DNA from 4 places in the Vibrio scophthalmi genome. Region 1 is predicted to be linked to each of the others. Evidence: predicted binding sites of a transcription regulator. Region 1 holds the regulator's gene; each other region holds the start of a gene.
The links. The regulator CRP, encoded in region 1, controls carbon source genes, mostly activating them, when cyclic AMP is high. The targets are predictions, from matches to a motif close to TGTGANNNNNNTCACA.

Region 1 (6,232 bases):
ATAATCTGATCTTAGAAAAAATTCGTCTTAACCTCGTGCCGGGGAGTCGCATTGGTTTGCTTGGTCGAAACGGCGCCGGTAAATCAACCTTAATCAAATTGCTCTCAGGTGAATTGAATCCACAAGGTGGCGAGCTAACCTACTCACAAGGCGTGAAAATGGGTTACTTCGCACAGCATCAATTGGAAACATTGCATCCAGAGGAAACACCTCTGCAGCACATGATGCAAATTGCACCTAAGCACACTGAGCAGCAGCTGCGTGATTACTTAGGTAGCTTCGGCTTTCAAGGCGATAAAGCGCTAGAAAAAGTCGCCCCATTCTCCGGTGGTGAAAAAGCGCGTCTGGTTCTGGCCCTGCTGGTATGGCAAAAACCTAACCTATTGTTACTCGATGAACCAACCAACCACTTGGATCTCGATATGCGCCAAGCTCTGACCTTTGCCCTGCAAACATTTGAAGGCGCCATGGTGATAGTTTCGCACGACCGTTACCTGCTGCGCGCCACGACTGACGATCTTTACTTAGTGCATGATCGCCAAGTCGCTCCGTTTGATGGTGACCTAAGCGACTATTACAAGTGGCTGACTGAGCAGCAAAAAGTCGAGCGCCGCGAAGCACAAGCAGAGCAACCGGTAAAAGATAACCAAAACAGCGCAGCGGCGAAGAAAGAACAAAAACGCCGTGAAGCAGAGTTTCGTACTCTCACCGCGCCACTGCGTAAAAAGCTCACCAAGTTAGAAGAAACAATGGATAGACTTGGCCAAGTGATTGCACAGGCGGAAGAGCAATTGAGTGATAACTCTCTGTATGATGCCGAAAATAAAGCTAAACTTACTCAAGTACTCGCCCAGCAAGCCAGTGGGAAGTCAGAGCTAGAAGAGACAGAAATGGATTGGATGGCTCTACAAGAGGAGCTTGAAGTGATGGAACAGGAGTTCAATAGCTGATGAATAGAGAGCACGTACCCGTTTCGCTAACACTAGAACGTTTATGGCAATTCAGTTTGCAGTACTACAGTGTCCGTGAAGTGAAGCAGGCGTGCTTAAATTTACAGAATCAGTTCAAAGGCAACGTGAACCTGCTATTGTTACTCAAGTGGCTTGATGAACAACAAGTCACGATTGCAGAGCAGGACTGGCACAAGGTCGAAGAATGCCTTGGTCGTTCAGAAGCATTACTCAATAGCTTTCGGGAGCTAAGACGCAAACTCAAGCAGCCACTGGCCGATACACTCTATCGCGAAGCACTGCAATTTGAGCTGCAGTTGGAAAAACAGCAACAGGCCGACTTGGTCGATTGCGTAAACCAACTCTCATTGCACAATGCGGATGAACAATCGCTTACGCTACGTTACTGTCGTCAGTTGGGTGGAGAACATTTGTACTCCACCTTTGCACACCCTTTTGAACCTGATTTGGATGCAAGAGAAAGCGACTGACGCCTATGACTCATTTTACTGCTGCCAGCGGGATTTCAAACCCGCACCTTCAAACTCTCGCACCACGCTTCATTCGTAAAAAAGCGTTGTTTGAGCCGATTTGGCAAACCCTTGATACCCAAGATGGTGACTTCCTCGATCTAGCATGGAGTGAAGATAGCCAAACAACAGCCGCGCAAGAGAAACCCCTGTTTGTGTTGTTTCATGGACTTGAAGGCTGCTTCTATAGCCCTTATGCCAATGGTCTGATGCATGCCTTTGCCAAAGAAGGCTGGCTATCGGTGATGATGCATTTTCGCGGTTGCAGCGGTAAGCCCAATCGTCTACCACGCGCCTACCATTCAGGTGAAATCGAAGACGCGCGTTTTTTCTTAGAGTACCTCAATCAGCAATACCCTAATCGAGTCAAAGTCGCGGTTGGTATTTCTCTTGGCGGTAATATGCTGGCCAACTATTTAGCCCAGTACGCCGATAATCCGCTCTTGGATGCCGCTTCCATTGTGTCTGCCCCGCTCGATCTATCCGCCTGTTCTGAGCGCATCGAACAAGGCTTTTCTAAGATCTATAAAACCTACCTACTGCGTTCTCTCAAACGTAATGCACTGCGTAAACACCACCTGTTAAAAGGTGAGTTAGGGCTGACTTATCAATCAATCAAACGAGTCACCAAATTGTATGATTTTGATGATTTGATCACCGCACCGCTGCACGGATTTCAAGATGCCGATGATTATTATCAGCGTTGCTCTGGGATTCATCGCCTACAGCAAATCAAATTGCCAACCCAAATCATTCATGCCAAAGATGATCCGTTTATGACCGATGCGGTCATTCCGCATTTTGTCCTACCGGAGAATATTCACTACCGCCTATTTGAAAAAGGCGGACACGTGGGTTTTGTCACTGGCAGTGTCATGAACCCCCGCTTTTGGCTGGAAGAGATGCTCCCCGCTTACTATCAAGCACTAAAAACGGCATAATCGAGCCTCACCGATACAAGGTCATAGAATAAAGAGGTATTTATGATTGTTCCTTGGCAGCAGATCGCACCAGAAACACTGGAGAGCTTGCTTAGAGAGTTTGTTTTACGAGAAGGAACAGACTACGGCGAAATTGAAATCTCAGTACAAGATAAAATTGATCAAGTTAAGCAGCAACTTGAGACAGGAGAAGCGGTCATCGTTTTCTCTGAATTGCATGAAACTGTCGATGTGCAATTACGCCACAAGTTCTAATGGTTCGCTAATAACGAAACCGAACTGAGTCCGCAGTTCTAACCGAGTCTTTCCCACGAAGAAGATGCGAAAAGGTTAAATTATGTTATATTGATGCGTCCAAACTGTAATGCTTTTCGAACTTAACATGCTTGTCATCGACAAAGGTTAAGTTCGAGTAATCACAGGAACGTTATCACTAGACAAGGTTTGTCATGTCAGCAAAGCATCCGATCATTGCCGTCACCGGTTCCTCTGGCGCCGGAACGACCACCACTTCTGAAGCCTTTCGTAAAATGTTCAATATGATGGACATCAAGCCTGCATGGGTGGAAGGCGATAGCTTCCATCGATTTACTCGCCCAGAAATGGATGTAGAAATTCGTAAAGCACGCGAACAAGGTCGTCATATTAGTTACTTCGGCCCGCAAGCTAATGACTTCCCCGGCTTAGCCGACTTCTTCCACCAATATGGCCAAGATGGCAGCGGTAAGATCCGTCGCTATCTACACACCTTCGACGAAGCGGTTCCCTACAATCAAATGCCAGGCACATTTACGCCTTGGCAAGACCTGCCAGAAAACAGTGATGTGCTGTTCTACGAAGGACTGCATGGTGGCGTGGTGAATGGGGATATTAATGTCGCCCAGCATGTCGACTTTTTGATTGGTATGGTACCTATCGTTAACCTTGAGTGGATTCAAAAATTTGTTCGCGATACTCGTGATAGAGGTCACTCCAAAGAAGCGGTGATGGATTCAATCGTGCGTTCGATGGACGATTACCTCAATTACATCACCCCACAGTTTTCACGTACCCATATCAACTTCCAACGTGTGCCAACCGTTGATACTTCAAACCCGCTAGATGCGAAGGGGATTCCAAGCTTAGATGAAAGCTTTGTTGTAATCCGCCTACGTGGTTTTAAAAACGTTGACTATCCCTACCTATTAGCAATGATAGATGGCTCGTTTATGTCGCGTCATAACACCTTAGTTGTGCCTGGCGGTAAAATGAGTTTTGCAATGGAGTTAATCGTCAGACCGATTCTTCAGCAATTAATCGAAACTGGAAAAATTGGCTAAAAATCAGCATTAGAACACGATTACTTTTCATACCGTGATCATGTGCACGTTTTTGCTTAGGAAATAGTCTCTCGGACCCGATTAAAATCAAGAAATCGTTCCGGAAAAAGGATACTATTTGAAACCGAAACACAAGATAGCTTGCAGCACTCATTTAAGTGCTCCTAGCCTAGTTATCCCGATTTCGGGCCCAGCTAAATTATGGAAAGCAGCAAGCGTACCCTGCAGAGGAAGTGAGATATTATGGTTCTAGGTAAACCTCAAACCGATCCAACATTAGAGTGGTTCCTTTCACACTGTCATATTCATAAGTACCCATCAAAAAGCACGCTAATCCACGCGGGCGAAAAAGCAGAAACTTTGTACTACATTGTTAAAGGTTCTGTTGCCGTACTTATTAAAGATGAAGAAGGTAAGGAGATGATCCTTTCTTACCTAAACCAAGGTGATTTCATCGGTGAGCTTGGTCTATTTGAAGAAGATCAAGAGCGTACCGCTTGGGTTCGTGCTAAATCTCCTTGTGAAGTAGCGGAAATCTCGTTCAAAAAATTTCGTCAGTTGATTCAGGTAAACCCTGATATCCTAATGCGTCTGTCTTCACAGATGGCTCGTCGTCTACAAGTGACTAGCCAAAAAGTAGGCGACCTAGCCTTCCTAGACGTAACTGGCCGTATTGCACAAACGCTACTAAACCTAGCGAAACAACCAGATGCAATGACTCACCCAGACGGCATGCAAATCAAGATCACTCGTCAAGAGATCGGTCAGATTGTTGGCTGTTCTCGTGAAACCGTTGGTCGTATCTTGAAGATGCTGGAAGAGCAGAACCTAATCTCTGCTCACGGTAAGACTATCGTTGTTTACGGTACGCGTTAATTCACATTGAATTAAGCAAGATTTATAAAGCCACCTTCGGGTGGCTTTTTCTTTTCGGGAACTTGTCATCCTCAAGAGTGAGGAACGAGCGAGTTGGGGATCTCTCTTTCCACAACGAAAAACAAGATTCCCTACTCGCGCTAACACGCTCTATGGAATGACAAATGTAAGGCTAGTGCTTACAAAGCCTGTTTTAACATCCATCGCAATAACATACTGTTACCCGTTAGTACTCTCAAAGATCTTATCTGCAGAGGCGGCGACGAATCCACGGTATAACTCACCATTGGGCATCGGATAACGCTTGGCAAACTCATAAAAACCACCAGGCAGCAACACCACGCCATCATCAAATTCGACCTGTACTTTATCGGCCATGGTTGATGATTGCTCTAGCAGTACTTCAGGTGAACCTTTGACTTCCCCACCCGCTTGGTTAATGACAAACCCCACTGACGACAGATGATCATTCACCTGTTGAACCTCATCAAACTGCTCAAGTTGATTGACACTGACTGTGAAATGATTCGCGCCATAACCATGAGCCGCCAACCAAGCCGCATATTCACTCTCTTCGGCCAACAATAAATAATCGTTATGGCTCAGTTGCCAAGGTCGACCTGCATATAGAAAGGCTTCACCTTGCATCTCAGTTGGATTCACCTGTTCAACTAGCTTTTGCACAATCTGTTGCAACTGCTCTGAACATTCCTCCACTTTAAGTTGGCTAATGAATACCTTGGGTTGCGTGGTATCAGGGTGCTCATAATGCTTTGCCAGCAATTTTTTACTTTCAAACTGGTAATCCCCCGCCTCTTGATAACCCAGTTCAATAAAAGGTTTCGCCAATACTTCTAACGCGACAGGGGAAAGGTTAAAGGTACGTAGAGCAATATGGTCGTTGATCAATGGCTCGTTGCGTTGCAATAATTTGTGGACGTTTCCAGCTGACGGGCATAAGCGTGCAATATAATCATTCCATAATGATTCAAACAGTCGTTCTGGCGTCATAACGCCTCCTTGGAATTATTTTTGTCTCGATATTCTTGGTAAGGATTATTAGTGTAGTAAAAGAAAAGGCCAGTGGAGCATTTTCTCTGGCCTTTTCGATGGTCGGTTAATTACAGTGATAAGCCCGGGCTCAATGTCTCGGGAAGTTCGGTTTGTTCCCCTTCCACCGAGGCCATCGGATAAGCACAATAATCAGCTGCGTAGTAAGCGCTTGGCCGTAAATTTCCCGACGCTCCTGGCCCGCCAAATGGTGCATCACCGCTCGCGCCGGTTAGCGGTCGATTGCGATTAACGATGCCAGCGCGAATATGTTCCACAAAATAGGCCCACTCACTCTCTTGGGTTGTCACCAATCCTGCTGATAGACCAAAGCGGCTATCATTTGCAAGCTCCACCGCTTGCTCTAAGGTTTGATAACGGATCACTTGCAGGAGTGGTCCAAAGTATTCTTCATCAGGTAGCGATGTAATCTCGCTGACATCAATAATACCCGGTGAGACGAACGCAGCATCACCTGCGGTGGCTTCGACTAAACTCACCCCACCCAATGACTGCAAGTTAGCTTGAGCCGCCAAAATAGCCTGCGCGGCGGCTAAAGATATCTG
Region 2 (6,232 bases), 890 kb from region 1:
TTTAAGCTGAGTAATCGCGGTAAGGTAATTTGAACGACCTGCGGTTTTTGGTGGTGGTTGAATATCACTCCAAGTGGTATTCACGATGTTACGCACTTGGCCAACCAAAAAGCCCTGAACAGTACGGTTGTATTCGGTAATGATCAGGTTTTCTTCTTGATTTTCAAGACGAGATGGTGGAAAACCAATCGCCGCGCGCAAATCAATAACAGGCACAGATACACCACGTAGAGAAGCCACGCCGGTGATATTGTAATGAGCACCTGGCAATTTGGTTAGAGGAGGGACTTTTATCACCTCACGAACCTTAAACACATTGATTGCAAACATTTGTCGGCTGTTCAGGCTAAACAACAACAGTTCCAAACGGTTTTCACCCACCAGCTTGGTTCGTTGGTCTACAGTGTTTAATACTCCGGTCATAACAATTCTCTACAGCAGTTATTTACGTCACACAAGCCTTGGTTAGTAAGGCTCAGTTGATTCATCCAAAAGTGCTAATATAGCAGCGTATTACCCTTCTATCACTTTCATAAGCAATAAGCCATCATATAGTGCCTGTTTTACGAGAGCCGCACCAGTCATTGTTGCTTGTTTATAAAAGCGTGACTCAACTAACTCAAGGTCTTGATGGTAAACAGGTAAGCTCTGCTCTCTAATGCATTTTTGAATTGCCGGATAAAGAATCTCTTTGGCTTGATTGATCGCCCCACCAATCAAGACTTTTTCTGGATTGAAAAGGTTAATTACTAACGCAATGGCGAAGCCTAAATGTGCGGCCAATTTTTCAATCACATCTATTGCTAGCGGATCACCATTCGCTGCCGCTTCACAAATATCTTCAACCGAGATTGATTCGATATCGGCCAATGGTGATGCTTCTCCGCGGGCAATGCGCTCGGTCACTTCAGTACGAATGGCTTGCGAGCTTGCCACCGTCTCTAAACAGCCGCGATTACCGCATTGACACATTTTCCCTTGTGGATCGATTTGAATATGCCCTAACTCACCAATGTTGCCATGTCGCCCTTGTAACACACGACCATCAAGAATAATCCCCGCACCCAAACCATGGTGAATCGAAATCAAAACGGAATTTTCGTTCTCTTGCGAATGGCCAAATAACTTTTCAGCAAGCGCCCAAGAACGGGTATCGTTGGCAATGAAAACCGGTAATCCCGTGGCCTTATAAATCTCAGGACCCAAAGCGAGATTTTCAACATTGTAGTGCGGCATTTGCAATACGATACCTTCCTCGGCATTGACAAGGCCAGGTAAAGTAATCGCAATACTGGTGACACGATCGAGCTGATCGGAATAGGTTTGAAAGAACTCATCGATTTCATGCAGCAGACGAGCAAGTACATCTTCTTGATCAATTTCATGAATATCGATTTTGGTATCGATAAGCACGTCACCACCAAGCTCGTGCAGTGCGATCGTTAAATACCCACGTCCAAGACGCATCGACAGGAATTGCCAACCGTCATTGTTAACCTGTAGACCAACCGCAGGACGTCCACGACTGGTGGCTTCTTGCACTGTCGTTTCATGGATAAGATGGGCATCAATCAATTCACGGGTAATCTTGGTGATACTCGCAGGTGCAAGTTGGCTCTCTTTCGAGAGATCAATACGGGATATTGGCCCTTTTTGGTCGATGAGTTTATATACACGGCCAGCATTGACTTGCTTGATATGATCAATATGGCCAGGTTGAGCCATGTACATAAGGTAACTCCAATATTCAACAACTAAGTAATTTTTTTACTTTGCGAAGTAATTGTGAAGCCCCTTGATAAATCGCCGTGACAACCGTCACGTATAAACCGAATTGTTTGTGTGCCCTGTCATATAGCGCAATGATATTTGCCAATAATAATCGGTTATTTTGCGATGATAAAAATCAAGATATTTTGACTTAGCTCACGAGTAATCTAAGCGAAATACTAAGCATTCTCATAATAACCTCGATGAGGTCGCGCTAACTTGCCCGATTGAGGCTGGCATTAAATTGGGTCAAACCACAACGATCAAAGGCAGCGACACAGCGAAATCCAGCATCAAGGCCTAACTGGTAGTCATGCCGCAATTCTTCTTCACTGCTCATTAACGAACTCGACAATAACGGTTGTGCTGGCTTGATCTGAACAATAAAACAATCGTCTGGTGGCTGGTTGAGGAAATCTTGAGTCAGTGAATAAGTCTGATAATGCACCATCAGCATATCCGCTAAGCCCGAATCAAAATTGTCACCTAACAAATGACTAAGTCGGTAGATATCATCGGCGCCAAATAACCAGCGCCCACCATTAAGAGAAACAAGATGATGATCTTTCAGTTTTTGCAACTGAGATCGGCTAATACGTTCGTTTAAGAACTGGTTCCAATCAAGTTTCCACTGAGTCAATTTTTGCTGCCAGTGTTCTTGCGCTACATTAAGCGAATCTCGATACCACTCAACCTCTGAACGCTCTGAAACCAATGGTTCCGCGTCTGGCACATCATCGCTTTCAGTACGAATCACCACAATACAACGTGAACCTTGTCGCCATGCTTCTTGCACCGGAATTGAAGCGGATACTCCACCATCAATATAACGGCCATGTTCAAACGCTACTTCATGTTCATATAGACGAGGAATAGCACAACTGGCAATCAGCACTTTCTTCCAATCATCATTCAGCATCGGTAAATAGCAATCAATCAGACGGCTACTGTCGGTAACAGCAGCAAAAGCCTGCCGATTCCCCAACGTGCGACGTCCCATATCGATATCAAGCTTGTAGGGATATTCACTGATCTTGTCCAACGCCCAATCAAGTCCTAAATAGCGCTTACGACGGATATAGCTAAATAAGTGAAAAAATTCGGATGACGTCGTGAGATCGAGGATAAAAGAGCGGCCAATGCCTTTTTGTCGACAAAGAAAAGCCGATAAGTTTAGCGCCCCTGCTGAGGTACCGTAAAAACGGTGAAAAGGGTCAAAATCAGAGAGTAGGAAGGCATCCAATACACCGGATGTAAAAATGCCTCTCTGGCCACCGCCTTGTGCAACAAGTGCGTTTAAGCCACCGGTGTATTTAGACAGTCGCTCAAGGTCGACTAGGCTTGCAGTGTTTGTAATGACACCGCTGTTATTCATTACAACTGCGCCTTAAGCGGTCGCAATAGCAATAACACCAAAGCCGATAATTACAGCAAAAATAGATGCGGTAATCAGTAAGGCATACTTCAATTCAAGTTCCATAAGCACCTCCATATACGCTTAACAAAAAAATAACACTCGTTCGAAAGATAATCAATTTATCCGTTTTTTTCGTGCGTGAATATGGTGTTAGTGTCACACTTAAGCAAAAGAAACGACTATGGTGCGGATATGACGATATTGGACAGTTCGGTATTTATTGCTATTGGCGTATTAAGCGTGGCATCAACAGCCAGTGCTAATATCCATATTACACCGCAGCTCGGTTTTACGGGTGGAGGAATCGTAAAAAACAGTAATGACGAGAAATTTGATATTAAGCCAAGTGAGAGCTTTGCGATATCGATTGAAAGTGATCTCCAAACCAGTCGCTTAGGCCTGTATTATTCACATCAATCAAGCAACGTCGAATCCGAAAACTTAGACAGTACAATCCAGTACCTAATGTTCCAAAGCAGCATATATTATCCGTTAGCCAACCAATCCTTCACTTACTTAGGCATTGGTATTGGGGGCTCATACATCAATGCCGATTGGAGTGATAACCACACTGGTTTTGCCGCTAGCCTATTTGGTGGCTTTGAATATCCCATTAGCGATAACGTCAGCTTCACCTCTCAAGTTCGTTGGCTTGGTACCGTGGTTGATAACAATACCACGACCATTTGCAATCTGCCCTCCAGCCATTCAACCGATTGCCGTATTCAATTTGACACCGACTGGATGAACCAGTTCACAATGAGTGCCGGTATGGTCATGACCTTTTAACCTCATAATGATCCGAGCATCTTCCTGAGCTATCCATCTCTAACATCCCGATGTCTCCGTGCTATAGATGGGAATGTCCCTTTCATTACGTGGTTGTTGATAGTGAGCCCAACAATTCCCCGGTAACACTAAGCCACTGCCATCTCGATCGTAACCAATATATAAACTAGAATGCCCGACGAGCTGCAGAACGAAGCTATCATCAATAACAATAGCATTGGGCATATGGGTATTATCTACGTGATTCCAAACCAGATCCCACTCACCTTGATCTACCTGTTGGATACCATCTCGATTTAAATCAAGAAAACGTAAACGGCTATCCGAACTTTGTCCTGTTCGAGCAATCACGTAGTTTAAATTAGACATAAGATGCACCTGCTCATTAATCGCACGCATACTCGCCATAATGGTTTCAACCACAGCAATGCGAGCCTCTTTCTGAAAATTCAGATAGCGGCTTGATGCGGTCATAGCCAAAGCACCCAGCACCACGATGACAATCACCAGCTCAATTAAGGAATAACCACGAACGCTCTTTGAATGTGACCTTCTGATCATTTTTTCTCTCGTACAAACAACACACTAGGCAATGATGAAAAAATTCAAAACCAGCCAGCAGCATATCAAGCAACAAAAAATCAAAAAGATTACCATCGCACAGGAAAGTAACAAATTGTAAATCTAGGTCGCAAAATTTTGATTGTTTTTCTATTTTGCGACTAATCAGTAAAAACGAAACCTCATTGGGTGTTTTTTAGTCATACCGCCTAATTTTTACAAAAAGTTGATCAAACCGACATTTTTAACTTATAAAGAATCATACAAACAAACAACGCCAAATAAACCGTACAAAACACTACTCATACCCAGAAAACACATCAATCACACCAACATTAAACTTATCACTAACATTTACAATCTATTGCGTTAACCATTTTAAATCGTTAGTCTCTTTAGCATGCGTAGCTGAAAATGTCAGTTTCCGCAAACACACATCGTAAGTTCAAGAACAATATTCTGAGTTTTCTTTAGGCTGACAATATTTAAATCTAAACTTTTGCCAAGTCACGGATGATAGCGCAAAGGACAACGCTTGCTAAACAGCACTTTGCCCCTTCATCCCTTTCTGGCGAATAAGCCAAAGAAAAGCTTCATACCTCAGGGAGTTGTATACAGGAGTAATCTATGAAGCGAGAACAATGGGGATCAAGAGCTGGGTTTATCTTAGCTGCTGTAGGATCGGCGATTGGATTGGGTAACATTTGGCGTTTCCCATACATGGCCTATGAGAATGGTGGTGGCGCCTTTTTCATTCCTTATCTATTTGCCATGATCACTGCGGGTATTCCATTTATGATTTTGGAATTCAGTATGGGTCAAAAATATCGTGGCAGTGCACCAAAAACCCTCTCTAAAATCCACGCTAAATTTGAGTGGTTAGGCTGGTTCCAAGTGGGTGTCGCTGCGGTTATCGCCGTTTACTATGTGGCGGTTATTGGTTGGGCTATTTCTTACTTTGGTATGTCGTTCAGCCAAAGCTGGGGCACTGATACCAACGCCTTTTTCTTTAGTGAATACCTAAAGCTCGGTGGTGACAATTCCCCGACAGCATTAGGCAGCATCCAATGGAATATTGCAGGCGCTATGTTGCTAGCATGGGCGATTACTTACGCGGCAATCGTCGGTGGGGTTAAAGCAGGCATCGAACGCGCTTCAAAAATCATGATGCCAATTCTTTTCATCATGGTGATCTTGCTGATTGGCCGCATGATCTTCCTTCCTGGTGCTCTAGACGGTGTGAACTACATGTTCGAACCGGACTTCAGCAAAATCTGGGATGTCAAAGTTTGGGCTGCTGCATATGGCCAGATTTTCTTCACTCTAAGTATCGGTTTTGCCATCATGTTGGCCTACTCTAGCTACTTACCAGAGAAGTCAGACATCACCAACAACGCTTTCATGACGGTTTTGATCAACTGTGGCTTCTCTATCCTAGCCGGTATTATGATCTTCTCTGTATTAGGCTACATGGCGCAAGAACAAGGAAAACCAATTACAGAGGTCGTTACCGCGGGCGTCGGTCTGGCGTTTGTAACGCTACCAGCAGCGATTAACTTACTGCCAGCACCTTATATCCTTGGCCCACTGTTCTTCTTCGCTCTAGTCGTGGCCGGCTTAAGCTCTCATATCTCAATCATGGAAGCGGTAACCTCAGCCATCATCGACAAGTTGAACTGGAGCCGTAAGAAAGCC
Region 3 (6,232 bases), 1.5 Mb from region 1:
CAATCCCAAATCAAACCGTCTCTCCTGTATCAACGGCACCAAAAAGAAGTAGCCGATTTTCTCAGCAGCAGCGCGCCTCAAAAATTATTCGTGAAGCGAAAGGGCTTGCCCATAAGCTGATTAATCAAACTTTTGAAGGCAAAGTGATTGATGTTGCTGACATCGATAACTGGGCTGATGACCTGATTGAATCGGTGCTAACCGATTCAGATGCCTTGCAGTGTGTTTCTGCCTTACGTAACAAAGACAAATATCTGCTTGAGCACTCGGTTAATGTGGCCTGCTTATTAGTCAGTTTCGGCCAACATTTGAAGTTGCCCAAAGAGACGTTAAAACATATGGCCATCGGCGGTATTATCCATGATGTTGGTAAAATAAAAGTTGACGATGAAGTGCTGCATAAACCAGCTCGCTTGACGCCTGAAGAGTTTGAGCACATGAAATTACATCAGGTTTACGCCAAGCAAATTATTACTAACGTTAAAGGACTGAGTGATATTTCTCGCGATGTTTGTTTGATGCACCATGAAAAGTTAGATGGTAAGGGTTACCCTTCAGGTCTTGCTGGTGAGCAAATTCCAATACATGGTCGTATGAGTTGTATTGTCGATATATACGATGCACTCACATCGGATCGTTGTTATAAAAAGGGCATGAGTTCGGCAGAAGCATTTAAAATTTTGCTGAGTTTAACGCCTCATCATCTGGATAAAGATCTTGTCTATAAGTTTATTAACTGTATCGGCATCTATCCGGTAGGATCGATTGTAGAATTAAGTGATGGTCGTGTTGGGATTGTTTGGACATCCAACTTAGATGAACCGTTAAAACCCGAAGTAAAATGTTTCTATTCACGTAAGTATAAGCGCTATGTTGATGTGGCTTACATCGATCTTAAGCATGCACCGATTAAAATTGAACGTGCGATTGCGCCGCACAATTTAGAAGTCGATGCGACCCCCTTCTTTGATTTGTAATCATTACCGCATTGCTGTAGGCATATAAAACGGTTGATACAGAAAAAGGCGCATAATGCGCCTTTTTGTTGTTTGTTATCGAGGAGTGAACCTTTCTGAAAACAGTGCTTATACTGCTAGGTAAGCCAGTGGAATATCTGGATCAACCGCATCCAATGTTGCCTGAGTATAGGCAAGGTGGCTGATGCTACCGTCAACCAATTCAGCTAATGCTGCCGATTCAATATCCGCTAGTTGTTGTTTGTCTAAAAGTAATTGAACCATCGCGACTTGCAGTGGTGGAAGGCTAGGGTTAAATGCGGCGTTTTCCGCATAAGCACCGATATATTCCTTACCATCTTTCATACGCAGTGCCACACCACTTAGGTTTTGGCTGTATGGAGCATGACTCCGATTCAGTGCTGCAAGTGCTTTAACAACTAAAGGATCCTTTTCATCACTCTGTTTGCCGTGATCGACTGTGGTCATCAGGCCTGATTCAATTCCTAAATCACTTGGGCCAAAAGATTCTGGCAGGTATTCTTGCAAGGTTTTTTCGTCACGTTGTGGTAATTGCACCACCAACTCTTGAGCCGTGCTTAGTTCATTCATAAACTGTCGGCAGTGACCACAAGGGCTAAAGTTGATGGTGATATCTGAAATGCCTTGTTCGCCTTTCATCCATGCGTGACTAATGGCTGATTGTTCAGCGTGAACAGTTTGACCAAGTTGAGCGCCAATAATTTCCATATTTGCACCGAAGTACAACTTACCCGATAGGCCACGAACAATCGCACCGACGTAAAAGTTAGAGATAGGTGCGTAAGAGTAGGCAGCCGCAAAAGGAAGCAGGGCAACACGTAACTCAGCGTCTTCTAATCCTGATAGTTCGAGTAGTTTATCAAATTGCTCACAGCTCAATGTAGCGTCATAGTTGTCCGCTAGTAGGATAGGTGCGAGATATTCGGCAACGTTCGATGGAATATCAGCCAGCGCTTGTTCGATACGGCTTCTCATAGTGAATCCTTGTTAGATCAGTCATTCGCTCTTAGTTAATACAGCTAAGGCGTTGGCTACCCATTTTATGATCGAAAAGAGATATTTCCGAGATTTAAATCACATTAATTAATGCAACAGCGTTTAACATTTCACAATTAGAGTGAGGTCACACTATGCGACCTCACTAATGGGGGCGAACTTCGGATTAACCGTGCAGCCAAACCGCGAAAGCAAAGAACATGGGCGCTAAAACTGAGGTTAAAACGCCGCACAACACCAACGCAAGCGAACTAAACGCAGCATCTTCACCGTCTTTTTCAGCGCAAGTAGCGGTCCCAAGCGCATGGGAAACCGTTCCCATGGTTAAGCCTTTAGCAATAGGGTGAGTGATGTTAAGTAAGTTATAAATTGGATAGGCGAGAATGGCCCCAAACAAGCCAACAATCAGCACTAATATTGCAGCAATTGCAGGTTCGCCGCCCAAATTACGCGAGACTTCCATTGCGATGGGGGTGGTTACAGATTTACCCAATAGGCTAGCAATCAGCGACATGTCTGCTTGCATGTAGACTGCGATAACACTGGCAGTAAACATCGACATCACGGAGCCTACACTACATGCCAACATGATGATGCGCCAATTCGCTCGGATCTGTGGTAACTGTTCGTAAAGTGGGTAAGCTAATGCCACCACAGCAGGTTGCAGTAAAAAACTGATCCATTGATTGTCGGCATAATAAGTTTCAAACGGAATTTTGCAAAATATCAATAGCGGGATCAAAATGCCAATACTGATCAGCAAGGGATTCATCAGGGGTGTATTGCATTTACGGCTTAGCCAACGGGCGAAGAAAAACACCACGACAGTAACAATCAACCACATTATTTGTTCCCCTTCTTAAGTAAGCGATCAAGAAAGAGCCCGAGAGTCACCAGAACGATCAGCGTACCACCAACAGCACTGGCCAAAATTGGCAGCGCGTTATGGATTAGGGTGTCGAAGTGTTCCATTAAGCCAACACTGATAGGAACAAACAGCAAAATCATGTAACGGATAAACAAGTTAGCACTCGGCTTAACCCAATCCGATGAGACAAGGCCACTGGCCATTAAAGCAAAAAGAATTAGCATACCAATGATGCTACCAGGTATTGATGTACCAACCAGTTGTTGGATATTGGTGCCCGCAAGTAAGCAGAGGAATATTAACCCCATGGATACTGCGTATTTTAAAAACGTTTTAGCCATATTTTTAGCCGTAAGCGAAGAACGGTGTTGAAGAGCTTGTCGATTACGAAACAAGCTTCTCTACGTATTGATACACAGATTTTAATAGAGTGATTTTCTTTGTATCACTTTCATGTTCGTGAACTAAGTTTTCAAAATTTAGCATGTACTCGTCCATGCGACTTTGGAAGTAGTCCTGGCAGTGGCTATTCCAACGAAGTTGTTCTTGCTCGGTGAGTGTCCATGGGAAGTTACGCGCACGATAACGGAACAATAGCGGTTCGATACGCGCATCGCTGAAGGTGATATCAAGCGCCGCTAAGTGCTCAGGTTCGGTTTGACGAACAATGTCCATCGCAGCGCGATCCGCGGGTGAAAAGAATCCATCATAAAGTTGAGTATCAACGTCAGCGCTCTTTTCATATTCACGTTCAACAGCGAACAAGCCAATCAATTTTTCTCGGATCTCTGGGTGTTGACGGAGCACTTGTAAGTTTTGTAAGCACTGTTCACGATCGATACCAATCTTGTCGGCATTTTCTGCCGTCAGTGTTTTCGCAGGGGCAAGAATCGGACATTTGTTCAAATGCACCAGCTTCACAGGAACGGGCAACTCATCAGGAGCCAAATCACTGTGTTTGGTATATAGGCGCTCTTTCAACGCATTCTCATCCAGATCGAACAATACTTGCGGATCTTTGGCGAGATCAACCACAATAACTGCATTTTTATTGGTTGGGTGCCAAGCGACAGGCACAATCCAGCTGGTATAGTTGCATTCACGGCCAAGCATTCCCGAGACATGCATCAGCGGGGTCATATTGACGATATCGACCAATTCGTTGAGCTTGCGCTTATGACGCATGGTAAGGAAGTAATCAAACAGTTTTGGTTGTGCGGCTTTGATTTTTTTTGCCAGTTCGATTGTGGCGATAACATCAGCCATCGCATCGTGCGCATTGGCGTGTTCAATGCCGTTTGCCACAGAAAGGTGCTCAAGTTTGAAGCTAATATAGCCTTCGTCGTTTTCTGGCCATTCAATACCTTCAGGGCGTAAAGCATGGCAAGCACGCATCACATCGAGTAAGTCCCAACGTGAGTTACCGTTTTGCCAGCTCCACGCATAAGGGTCAAAGAAATTGCGGTAACAAGTATAGCGCGTTACTTCGTCATCAAAACGAATACTATTGTAACCAAGGCTAATCGTGTTTGGCGTTGCCAATTGTTCATGAATTTGGCGGATAAATTCAGGCTCGATCAGGCCTTTACTTGCAGCCAGTTGGGGAGAAATGCCGGTAATCAGTGCCGCTTCCACTCCTGGCAAATAGTCTGAGGGTGGTTGGCAATAGATGACAAGAGGCTCGCCAATAATATTAAAGTCCATGTCCGTGCGTACTCCCGCAAATTGGCTTGGGCGATCTTTGGCTGGGCTGGTTCCCCACGTTTCATAATCGAAGAAGAAAAACGTCGGTTGGTGCTCTTGTTGCATGCTATCTACCATGGTTTAAAGGCTTTTTTACTATTAGACCACTGAGTGGTGCGCTTAGCAATCAAGTCGCGAGAGTTCGGCTACTTTGTGTGCCTTCTAAGCGTAGCAGCCTGCAGACTTAGCTTCTTGTTATGTTAATGAGTAACAACGAAAGGAAGCCAAATTCAAGATAGGCCGAGGGGAAAAACCACTAACCCCATCAGGGTTAGTGGCAAATGATCACGCTTGAAGCGCTATGGTGGCTTCTATTTCAATATGCAGATCAGAATCAAATAGGTGTGACACTTCGACCAGCGAACAAGCTGGCAAATAGCCTTGGTAAAAATCGGAAAGAATTTCACGAATATGGGGCAGTTTGCTGATATCACGCACGAATACCGTCAATTTAATCAAATCACTGCGAGAGCGTTTTTCTTGCTCTAAAATGGCGCCAAGTTGCGCTAACACTGCTTTGCTTTGTTCAATCAAATTTGCCTTTTGATCGGGAGTACCAAAGGCGGTCAAACCCGAAACATACAGCGTATCATTGTGCTTTGTCGCGTGAACGTAGGGTCCAGCCGCGCTTGGCAAACACTCATAATTAATCCTTTGTACCACTTTATTTCCTTACCTTAGAAAGTTGCCTTACACGTGTGATGATAACGGTCAATGTTCGTGTGAATTCAGCACGTGAAAGAAGCAACAAAAGCCAAATATGCGCTTGATTGTGTCATAGGTGAGATTAAATAAATTTGAGAGCCGTCATGATAACGCGATGAAAAATAGCGATTTTCATACCAAGTTGGCGCAAAGATACCGTTGGCGTGTTGAAAATGATTTCAGATGTGACTCTCAAAGGCACGCGTTATTGTCAACTTATATGCATTTACCAATATGATGGCGGTAGTCGATTTATAAGGATCTATCATGCAACAGTTTAGCGGCATATTTACAATGTTGATGTTGTCTTTTGTCATCCTATCGGGTGACGCAGCAGCAAGAGAGTTCAATAAAAGCAAGTTAGACGATTACCTTTCCTCACTGAATGATGCAAATAAGGTGATGCTTAGCATCGAAATTACGGAGAGAGGCGCAGTAACGTATCGTAATCAAACCGGTTACGTTGATATAAAGAAGCATTTTTTCACCCAAGATGATTACATTCCCGCGAGCCCAAATACACGTTATAAAATCGCCTCAATAACCAAAACCTTTACCGCGACACTCATCTTTCAATTGATCGAGCAGGGAAAACTGCAACTATCAACGCCTTTATCGCAGTTCTATCCGCAAGTACCTAATGCTGAAAACATTACTGTAGATGACTTGCTCTCTCATCACAGCGGAATCGTCAATTTTCTTGATCAGGAAGCGTTTTATAGCAATATCAAAAGTGACTATACGCTTGCTGGATTGGTTGAGTTAATTGCCAGCTATCCGGCCCGTCCTTACGCGATGAGAGATTTTCGCTATTCCAATTCAAATTACATTTTGCTGACGGGGATTATTGAACAGGTAACAGGCAACACATACGAACACGCGCTATACCAGCAGATTATCGACCCACTTAAACTCAGTGATA
Region 4 (6,232 bases), 800 kb from region 1:
CAGAAGACAAAAGTAAGTTTTCTCGCGCGAACTTAATCAAAGTGCAAAAGGCCAGCGAGTTGCGAGTTAAGCCATTTTGCCCGGTTTATGAGCAGTGTGGCGGCTGTAATATGCAGCATCTTGGTTTGGAGTCTCAGCTGGAATATAAGCAACAAACTTTGTCAGAATTGATGAGTAAGTTCTCTGGCCAAACCTTAGCTCTAGAATCGCCAATCTCGGGGGATGGTCTAGGCTATCGTCGTCGAGCGCGTATTAGCGTGATGGTGGATAAAAAAACACGTCAGTTGCAGTTTGGTTTCCGCCGCAAGCAGAGTAAGCAAATTGTTGATGTGACGAACTGTCCTGTTTTAGCGCCTGAATTGAATGTGATGTTGCCAGAGCTTTATCAATTATTGCAAGGGTTTACACGCCAAGAGTCCATTGGCCATATTGAATTGGTGAAAGGGGATAACACCAACGTGATGGTTTTGCGTCATCTAAAACCGCTGACCAACAAAGAACAGCAGCAACTTGAAGCGTTTGCCGCTGCGCACAACACCAGTTTGTATTTGATGCCGCAGGCTGAACAACTTGACCTAGTGTTAGGTGATGAAGCGCATTATTTAGAAGCGGGCGTAACCATTCCTTTTGCACCCAACAACTTCATTCAAGTGAACCAGAAAGTAAACCAGCAGATGGTTGAACAGGCGCTTAACTGGCTTGAATTGAGTGAAAATGACCGCGTATTGGATCTGTTCTGTGGTTTGGGTAATTTCAGCTTACCACTGGCAAAACAAGTGAAAACTGTTGTCGGTGTTGAAGGTGTTGAGGCTATGGTCGAAAAGGCGCAAAGCAATGCAGCGCTAAACCACCTAGACAATGCTCTGTTCTACCAAGCAAATTTAGAACAAGATTTGTCATCTCAGCCGTGGGCTAGAGAAAAGTTTGATAAGATACTGCTCGATCCAGCTAGAGCGGGAGCAAGTGGTATAGTAGACCAGTTATCGCGACTGGGTGCACAACGCGTGGTTTACGTTTCATGTAATCCTGCTACGCTTGCCAGAGATAGCCAAAGCTTGCTGAAACAAGGCTACCAGCTGGAAAAGTTGGGTATGTTGGATATGTTCCCACATACAGCTCATCTAGAGTCGATGGCTCTATTTGTTATGCAAAAGCATAAATAAAGGAACTAACACTAGGTAAAATAGCCTATTAGACAGGGTTAGTCGGTATAAAAATAAGAACTAGGACGAAAAAAGATGGTTGCGGTAAGAAGCGCGCATTTAAATCAAGATGAACAGTTTGAGCTAGAGAAGTGGATCGCTAGCTTAAAGCAAGACGCCAAAACTGCTCAGCGCTTAACTGAAGTGTATCGTCAGTGCGAAACGTATTTGCAAGGCAACGATGACGCACAACTGTTGTTGTGGCGTGGTCGTGAGATGATTGAAATTCTCATCACCTTATCAATGGATAAGCCAACGCTGGTGGCAGCGCAGCTGTTTCCATTGGTCTCTAGTGGAGCGTTGCAGCGTGAGAAACTTGAAGAAGAATACAATAAAGAAATTATCAAGCTGATTGATGGCGTTGAAGAGATGGCCGCTCTTGGCCAACTGAACGTCACCCTTGAAGGCAGCGCGGCATCATCGCAAGTCGATAACGTGCGCCGTATGCTATTGGCTATGGTGGATGATTTTCGCTGCGTGGTCATTAAGTTGGCCGAGCGTATTTGTAATCTAATTGAAGTTAAAAAAGCACCGGATGAAGTCCGTCGAGCCGCCGCGCAAGAATGTACCAACATCTATGCACCACTGGCGAACCGTCTTGGGATTGGTCAGTTAAAGTGGGAAATCGAAGATTACGCTTTTCGTTACCAGCAACCAGAAACCTACAAACAGATCGCCAAGCAGCTTTCTGAACGACGTATTGTTCGTGAACAATACATCAAAGATTTTGTCGATGACTTAACCGAAGAAATGCAAGCCACTGGCATTAATGCTGAGGTGAGTGGTCGTCCTAAGCACATCTACAGCATCTGGCGCAAAATGCAGAAAAAGAGCTTGGAGTTTGACGAGCTGTTTGATGTGCGCGCAGTGCGTATCATCGCCGACAAACTGCAAGACTGCTATGCAGCATTAGGTATCGTTCATACGAAATACAAACACTTACCAAGTGAGTTTGACGATTACGTTGCCAACCCAAAACCGAACGGTTATCAATCGATTCATACTGTTGTTTTAGGGCCTGAAGGCAAAACTATCGAGATTCAGATCCGTACTAAAGACATGCACGAAGATTCTGAATTGGGCGTGGCTGCGCACTGGAAATATAAAGAAGGTGCTAGCTCTGGTCGTAGCGGCTACGACGAGAAGATCACTTGGCTGCGTAAGCTGATTGATTGGCAAGAAGAGATGTCAGATTCTGGTGAAATGCTCGATGAGTTGCGTAGCCAAGTGTTTGATGATCGCGTCTATGCTTTTACTCCGCGTGGTGATGTGGTCGATTTGCCGATGGGGGCCACACCGCTCGATTTTGCTTATCACATTCACTCTATGGTCGGTCACCGCTGTATCGGTGCCAAAGTGGGCGGACGTATCGTCCCGTTCACCCATAAGCTATCGATGGGCGACCAAGTTGAAATCATCACCCAGAAAGAGCCAAATCCCTCTCGCGACTGGTTAAATCCATCGCTAGGGTTTGTTACATCCGGTCGCGCCCGCGCGAAAATCAATGCCTGGTTCCGCAAACAAAGCCGTGAGAAGAACCTCGAAGCGGGGCGTGAAATCCTTGAGCATGAACTGGGTAAAATTGGCGCAACGTTAAAACACGCTGAGCAATACGCGTTGAAACGTTTTAACGTTAATTCTGCTGATGAATTGTATGTCGGTGTTGGTAGTGGTGATTTACGTATTAATCAAATCATTAATCACATCAACGCCTTGGTGAACAAACCAACCGCGGAAGAAGAAGACAAGCAGGCGCTTGAAAAACTCCTCGAAGCGGAAAATAAACCGTCCACCCCAACACGTCCGAATAAAGATGCCGTGGTGGTCGAAGGGGTCGATAACCTGATGAATCATTTGGCACGTTGTTGTCAACCGATCCCAGGCGATCAAATCTGTGGCTACATTACTCAAGGTCGTGGAATTTCAGTGCACCGTGCTGATTGTGAACAGCTTGAAGAGCTACGTCACCACGCACCAGAGCGTATTATCGATACTGTGTGGGGCAGTGGTTTTGCCGGCTCTTACTTATTGACTTTGCGTGTTGAAGCGATGGAACGTGGTGGCTTGCTTAAAGAAATTACCACCTTGTTTGCCAACGAAAAAGTCAAAGTAAACAGCATGAAGAGCCGTGTTGATTACCGCACGCAATTATCGATATTAGACTTTGATTTAGAAGTGAATAATGTCGAAGTGTTAGCGCGAGTATCGAAGCGAGTTGAGCAAATTAAAGATGTAATGTCAGTCAAGAGATTGGGATAGCGTCGACAATATTTAAAATAAATAATGAAAGGTGAGTGGTTATGCTGCTCACCTTTTTGTTTAAGGAAAAATGAAAATGAGTCACCCAATTGAACAGTTAGAACAGATTATGGCCACATTGCGCGATCCAAAGAAGGGCTGTCCCTGGGATCGTAAGCAAACATTTGAAACAATTGTTCCGCATACGATTGAAGAAACCTATGAAGTGGTGGATGCAATCCATAATCAAGACTGGCCAAATCTCAAGGAAGAATTGGGGGATTTATTGTTCCAAGTGATCTTTTATAGCCAGATTGCCAAAGAGCAAGGTTTGTTCGATTTTTCTGAGGTGGTGGAAACGGTCAATGAAAAATTGACCCGTCGTCATCCGCATGTTTTTTCAGCGGTTGAGTTTGATTCTGATGAAGCAATTAATGCCAATTGGGAAGCCGAAAAAGCCAAAGAAAAAGCAAGAGTGGGCAAATCTGAGCAAAGTATTCTAGACTCAATACCAAATTCTCTACCTGCTCTTTCGCGTGCTACAAAGATCCAAAAAAAGTGCGCCAGCGTTGGATTTGACTGGGATTCGCTTGGTCCGGTGGTCGACAAAGTTCGTGAAGAAATTGATGAAGTAATGGAAGAAGCGCTGCAAGTTAATGTTGCGCAAGACAAAGTGGAATTAGAGCTGGGCGATTTGCTGTTTGCGACGGTTAATTTTGCCCGCCATCTGCAGGTCAACCCTGAGGTCGCACTTGCAAAAGCAAACTTGAAGTTTGTTAAACGCTTTCAATTGGTTGAACAAAAAGTCGCACAAAATGGCTTGCAAATTGAGCAGTGTGATTTAGCACAATTGGATGGCTGGTGGGATGAAGTGAAGCAAGACGAGCGTAGGTGAACTCTCGCTCAGTGATAAATTGGGGCAAGATTGACCCATCTAATAAGTGGTTGGGGCAGTCGTATTCACCCAGTTTGATTTGAAGCAAAAAATAAAAAATAGTGGTGTGATAGATTTCACGTTGTGGCGGTTAGGTGCTTCTGGTATATTTTTATCCCGTCCAGAAGAAATCTATTTCCCTCATTCAACCAATTTCAGGTTAAACATGACGACAAATTACATTTTTGTTACTGGCGGGGTTGTATCCTCTCTAGGTAAAGGTATTGCAGCTGCATCACTTGCGGCTATTCTAGAAGCTCGTGGTCTTAAAGTGACCATGATGAAGCTTGACCCTTACATCAACGTTGACCCAGGCACAATGAGCCCAACTCAACACGGTGAAGTGTTCGTCACGGAAGATGGCGCAGAAACAGACCTTGATCTTGGTCACTACGAACGTTTCATTCGTACCAAGATGACTAAACGCAATAACTTTACGGCAGGTCGTGTTTACTCAGACGTTCTAGCAAAAGAGCGTCGCGGTGACTACCTAGGCGCCACCATTCAGGTTATCCCTCACATCACTAACGCGATCAAAGACCGTGTAATCGCTGGCTCTCAAGGCCACGACGTTGCGATCGTTGAAGTTGGTGGTACTGTTGGTGATATCGAATCTCTACCGTTCATGGAAGCGATTCGTCAGTTAGCGGTTGAGCTAGGTCGTGAACGCGCAATGTTCATGCACCTAACATTGGTTCCTTACCTTGCTGCGGCAGGTGAAGTGAAAACAAAACCGACTCAACACTCTGTTAAAGAACTTCTTTCAATCGGTATCCAGCCTGACATTCTAGTTTGTCGTAGTGATCGTGCGATCCCAGCGAACGAGCGTAAGAAGATTGCTCTATTCTGTAACGTACAAGAAAAAGCAGTAATCTCAATGAAGGACGTAGATTCTATCTACAAAATCCCTCAACTTATTCATGCTCAAGGCCTTGATGATCTTGTATGTACTCGTTTTGGTATCACTGCACCAGCAGCAAACCTTTCTGAGTGGGAACAAGTAATCTACGAAGAAGCGAACCCAACGGGTGAAGTGACGATTGGTATGGTTGGTAAGTACATTGAACTACCAGATGCATACAAATCAGTTAACGAAGCGCTAAAACACGCTGGTCTTAAGAACCGTCTAAGCGTTAAGATTCAATACGTTGATTCTCAAGATGTTGAGAGCAAAGGTGTTGAAATCCTAGAAGGTCTTGATGCAATCCTAGTACCTGGTGGCTTTGGCGACCGTGGTGTAGAAGGTAAGATTCTTGCGGCGCAATACGCTCGTGAGAACAAAGTACCTTACTTAGGCATCTGTCTAGGTATGCAAGTGGCACTGATTGAATACGCGCGCAATGTTGCGGGTATGGAAGGTGCACACTCAACAGAATTTAATAAAGAGACGAAGTACCCAGTGGTTGGCTTGATCACTGAATGGGTTGATGGTGAAGGTAAAGTTGAAGAACGTACTGAAACTTCAGATCTAGGTGGTACTATGCGTCTTGGTTCACAGCTATGTCACCTTGAAAAAGGCACTAAAGCTCACGAACTGTACGGCAGCGCAACCATTCATGAGCGTCACCGTCACCGTTACGAAGTGAACAACAATCTTCGTCCACAAATTGAAAAAGCAGGCCTAAAAGTGTCTGGTCTTTCAGCGGACAAGAAACTGGTAGAAGTGATTGAGAACCCGAACCACCCATGGTTTGTTGCGGCTCAATTCCACCCAGAGTTCACATCGACACCGCGTGATGGTCACCCACTGTTTGCCGGTTTCGTAAAAGCAGCTGGTCAGTTCCAGCGCGGCGAATTAGAGAAGTAAGGAATACAGGCAGTAGCAGTTATATGTTGCTGCCGTTAATTTTGACATTAT

Region 2: the regulator CRP is predicted to act here: its motif matches at 1,916-1,931, upstream of RJD38_RS11985 (ROK family protein).
Region 3: the regulator CRP is predicted to act here: its motif matches at 2,062-2,077, upstream of cdd (cytidine deaminase).
Region 4: the regulator CRP is predicted to act here: its motif matches at 4,441-4,456, upstream of RJD38_RS03995 (CTP synthase).

What each region holds. Positions count from the first base shown of each region.
Region 1 is NZ_CP134271.1:1,710,245-1,716,476, reverse strand. It holds gene RJD38_RS07825 (ABC transporter ATP-binding protein) at 1-950, shown strand, start outside; gene RJD38_RS07820 (TIGR02444 family protein) at 950-1,441, shown strand; gene RJD38_RS07815 (hydrolase) at 1,447-2,421, shown strand; gene RJD38_RS07810 (YheU family protein) at 2,464-2,676, shown strand; gene RJD38_RS07805 (phosphoribulokinase) at 2,871-3,740, shown strand; gene crp (cAMP-activated global transcriptional regulator CRP) at 3,984-4,616, shown strand; gene RJD38_RS07795 (DUF1338 domain-containing protein) at 4,836-5,627, opposite strand; gene astD (succinylglutamate-semialdehyde dehydrogenase) at 5,738-6,232, opposite strand, start outside.
Region 2 is NZ_CP134271.1:2,595,648-2,601,879, reverse strand. It holds gene RJD38_RS11990 (chemotaxis protein CheV) at 1-423, opposite strand, end outside; gene RJD38_RS11985 (ROK family protein) at 514-1,731, opposite strand; gene RJD38_RS11980 (patatin-like phospholipase family protein) at 1,985-3,145, opposite strand; gene RJD38_RS11975 (YnhF family membrane protein) at 3,158-3,250, opposite strand; gene RJD38_RS11970 (outer membrane protein) at 3,380-3,976, shown strand; gene RJD38_RS11965 (type II secretion system protein) at 4,016-4,537, opposite strand; gene RJD38_RS11960 (sodium-dependent transporter) at 5,165-6,232, shown strand, end outside.
Region 3 is NZ_CP134271.1:3,215,014-3,221,245, reverse strand. It holds gene RJD38_RS14580 (HD-GYP domain-containing protein) at 1-977, shown strand, start outside; gene cdd (cytidine deaminase) at 1,086-1,973, opposite strand; gene RJD38_RS14570 (CidB/LrgB family autolysis modulator) at 2,161-2,838, opposite strand; gene RJD38_RS14565 (CidA/LrgA family protein) at 2,838-3,203, opposite strand; gene sbcB (exodeoxyribonuclease I) at 3,247-4,671, opposite strand; gene RJD38_RS14555 (RidA family protein) at 4,891-5,268, opposite strand; gene RJD38_RS14550 (serine hydrolase domain-containing protein) at 5,578-6,232, shown strand, end outside.
Region 4 is NZ_CP134271.1:909,826-916,057, reverse strand. It holds gene rlmD (23S rRNA (uracil(1939)-C(5))-methyltransferase RlmD) at 1-1,163, shown strand, start outside; gene relA (GTP diphosphokinase) at 1,239-3,461, shown strand; gene mazG (nucleoside triphosphate pyrophosphohydrolase) at 3,538-4,335, shown strand; gene RJD38_RS03995 (CTP synthase) at 4,541-6,181, shown strand.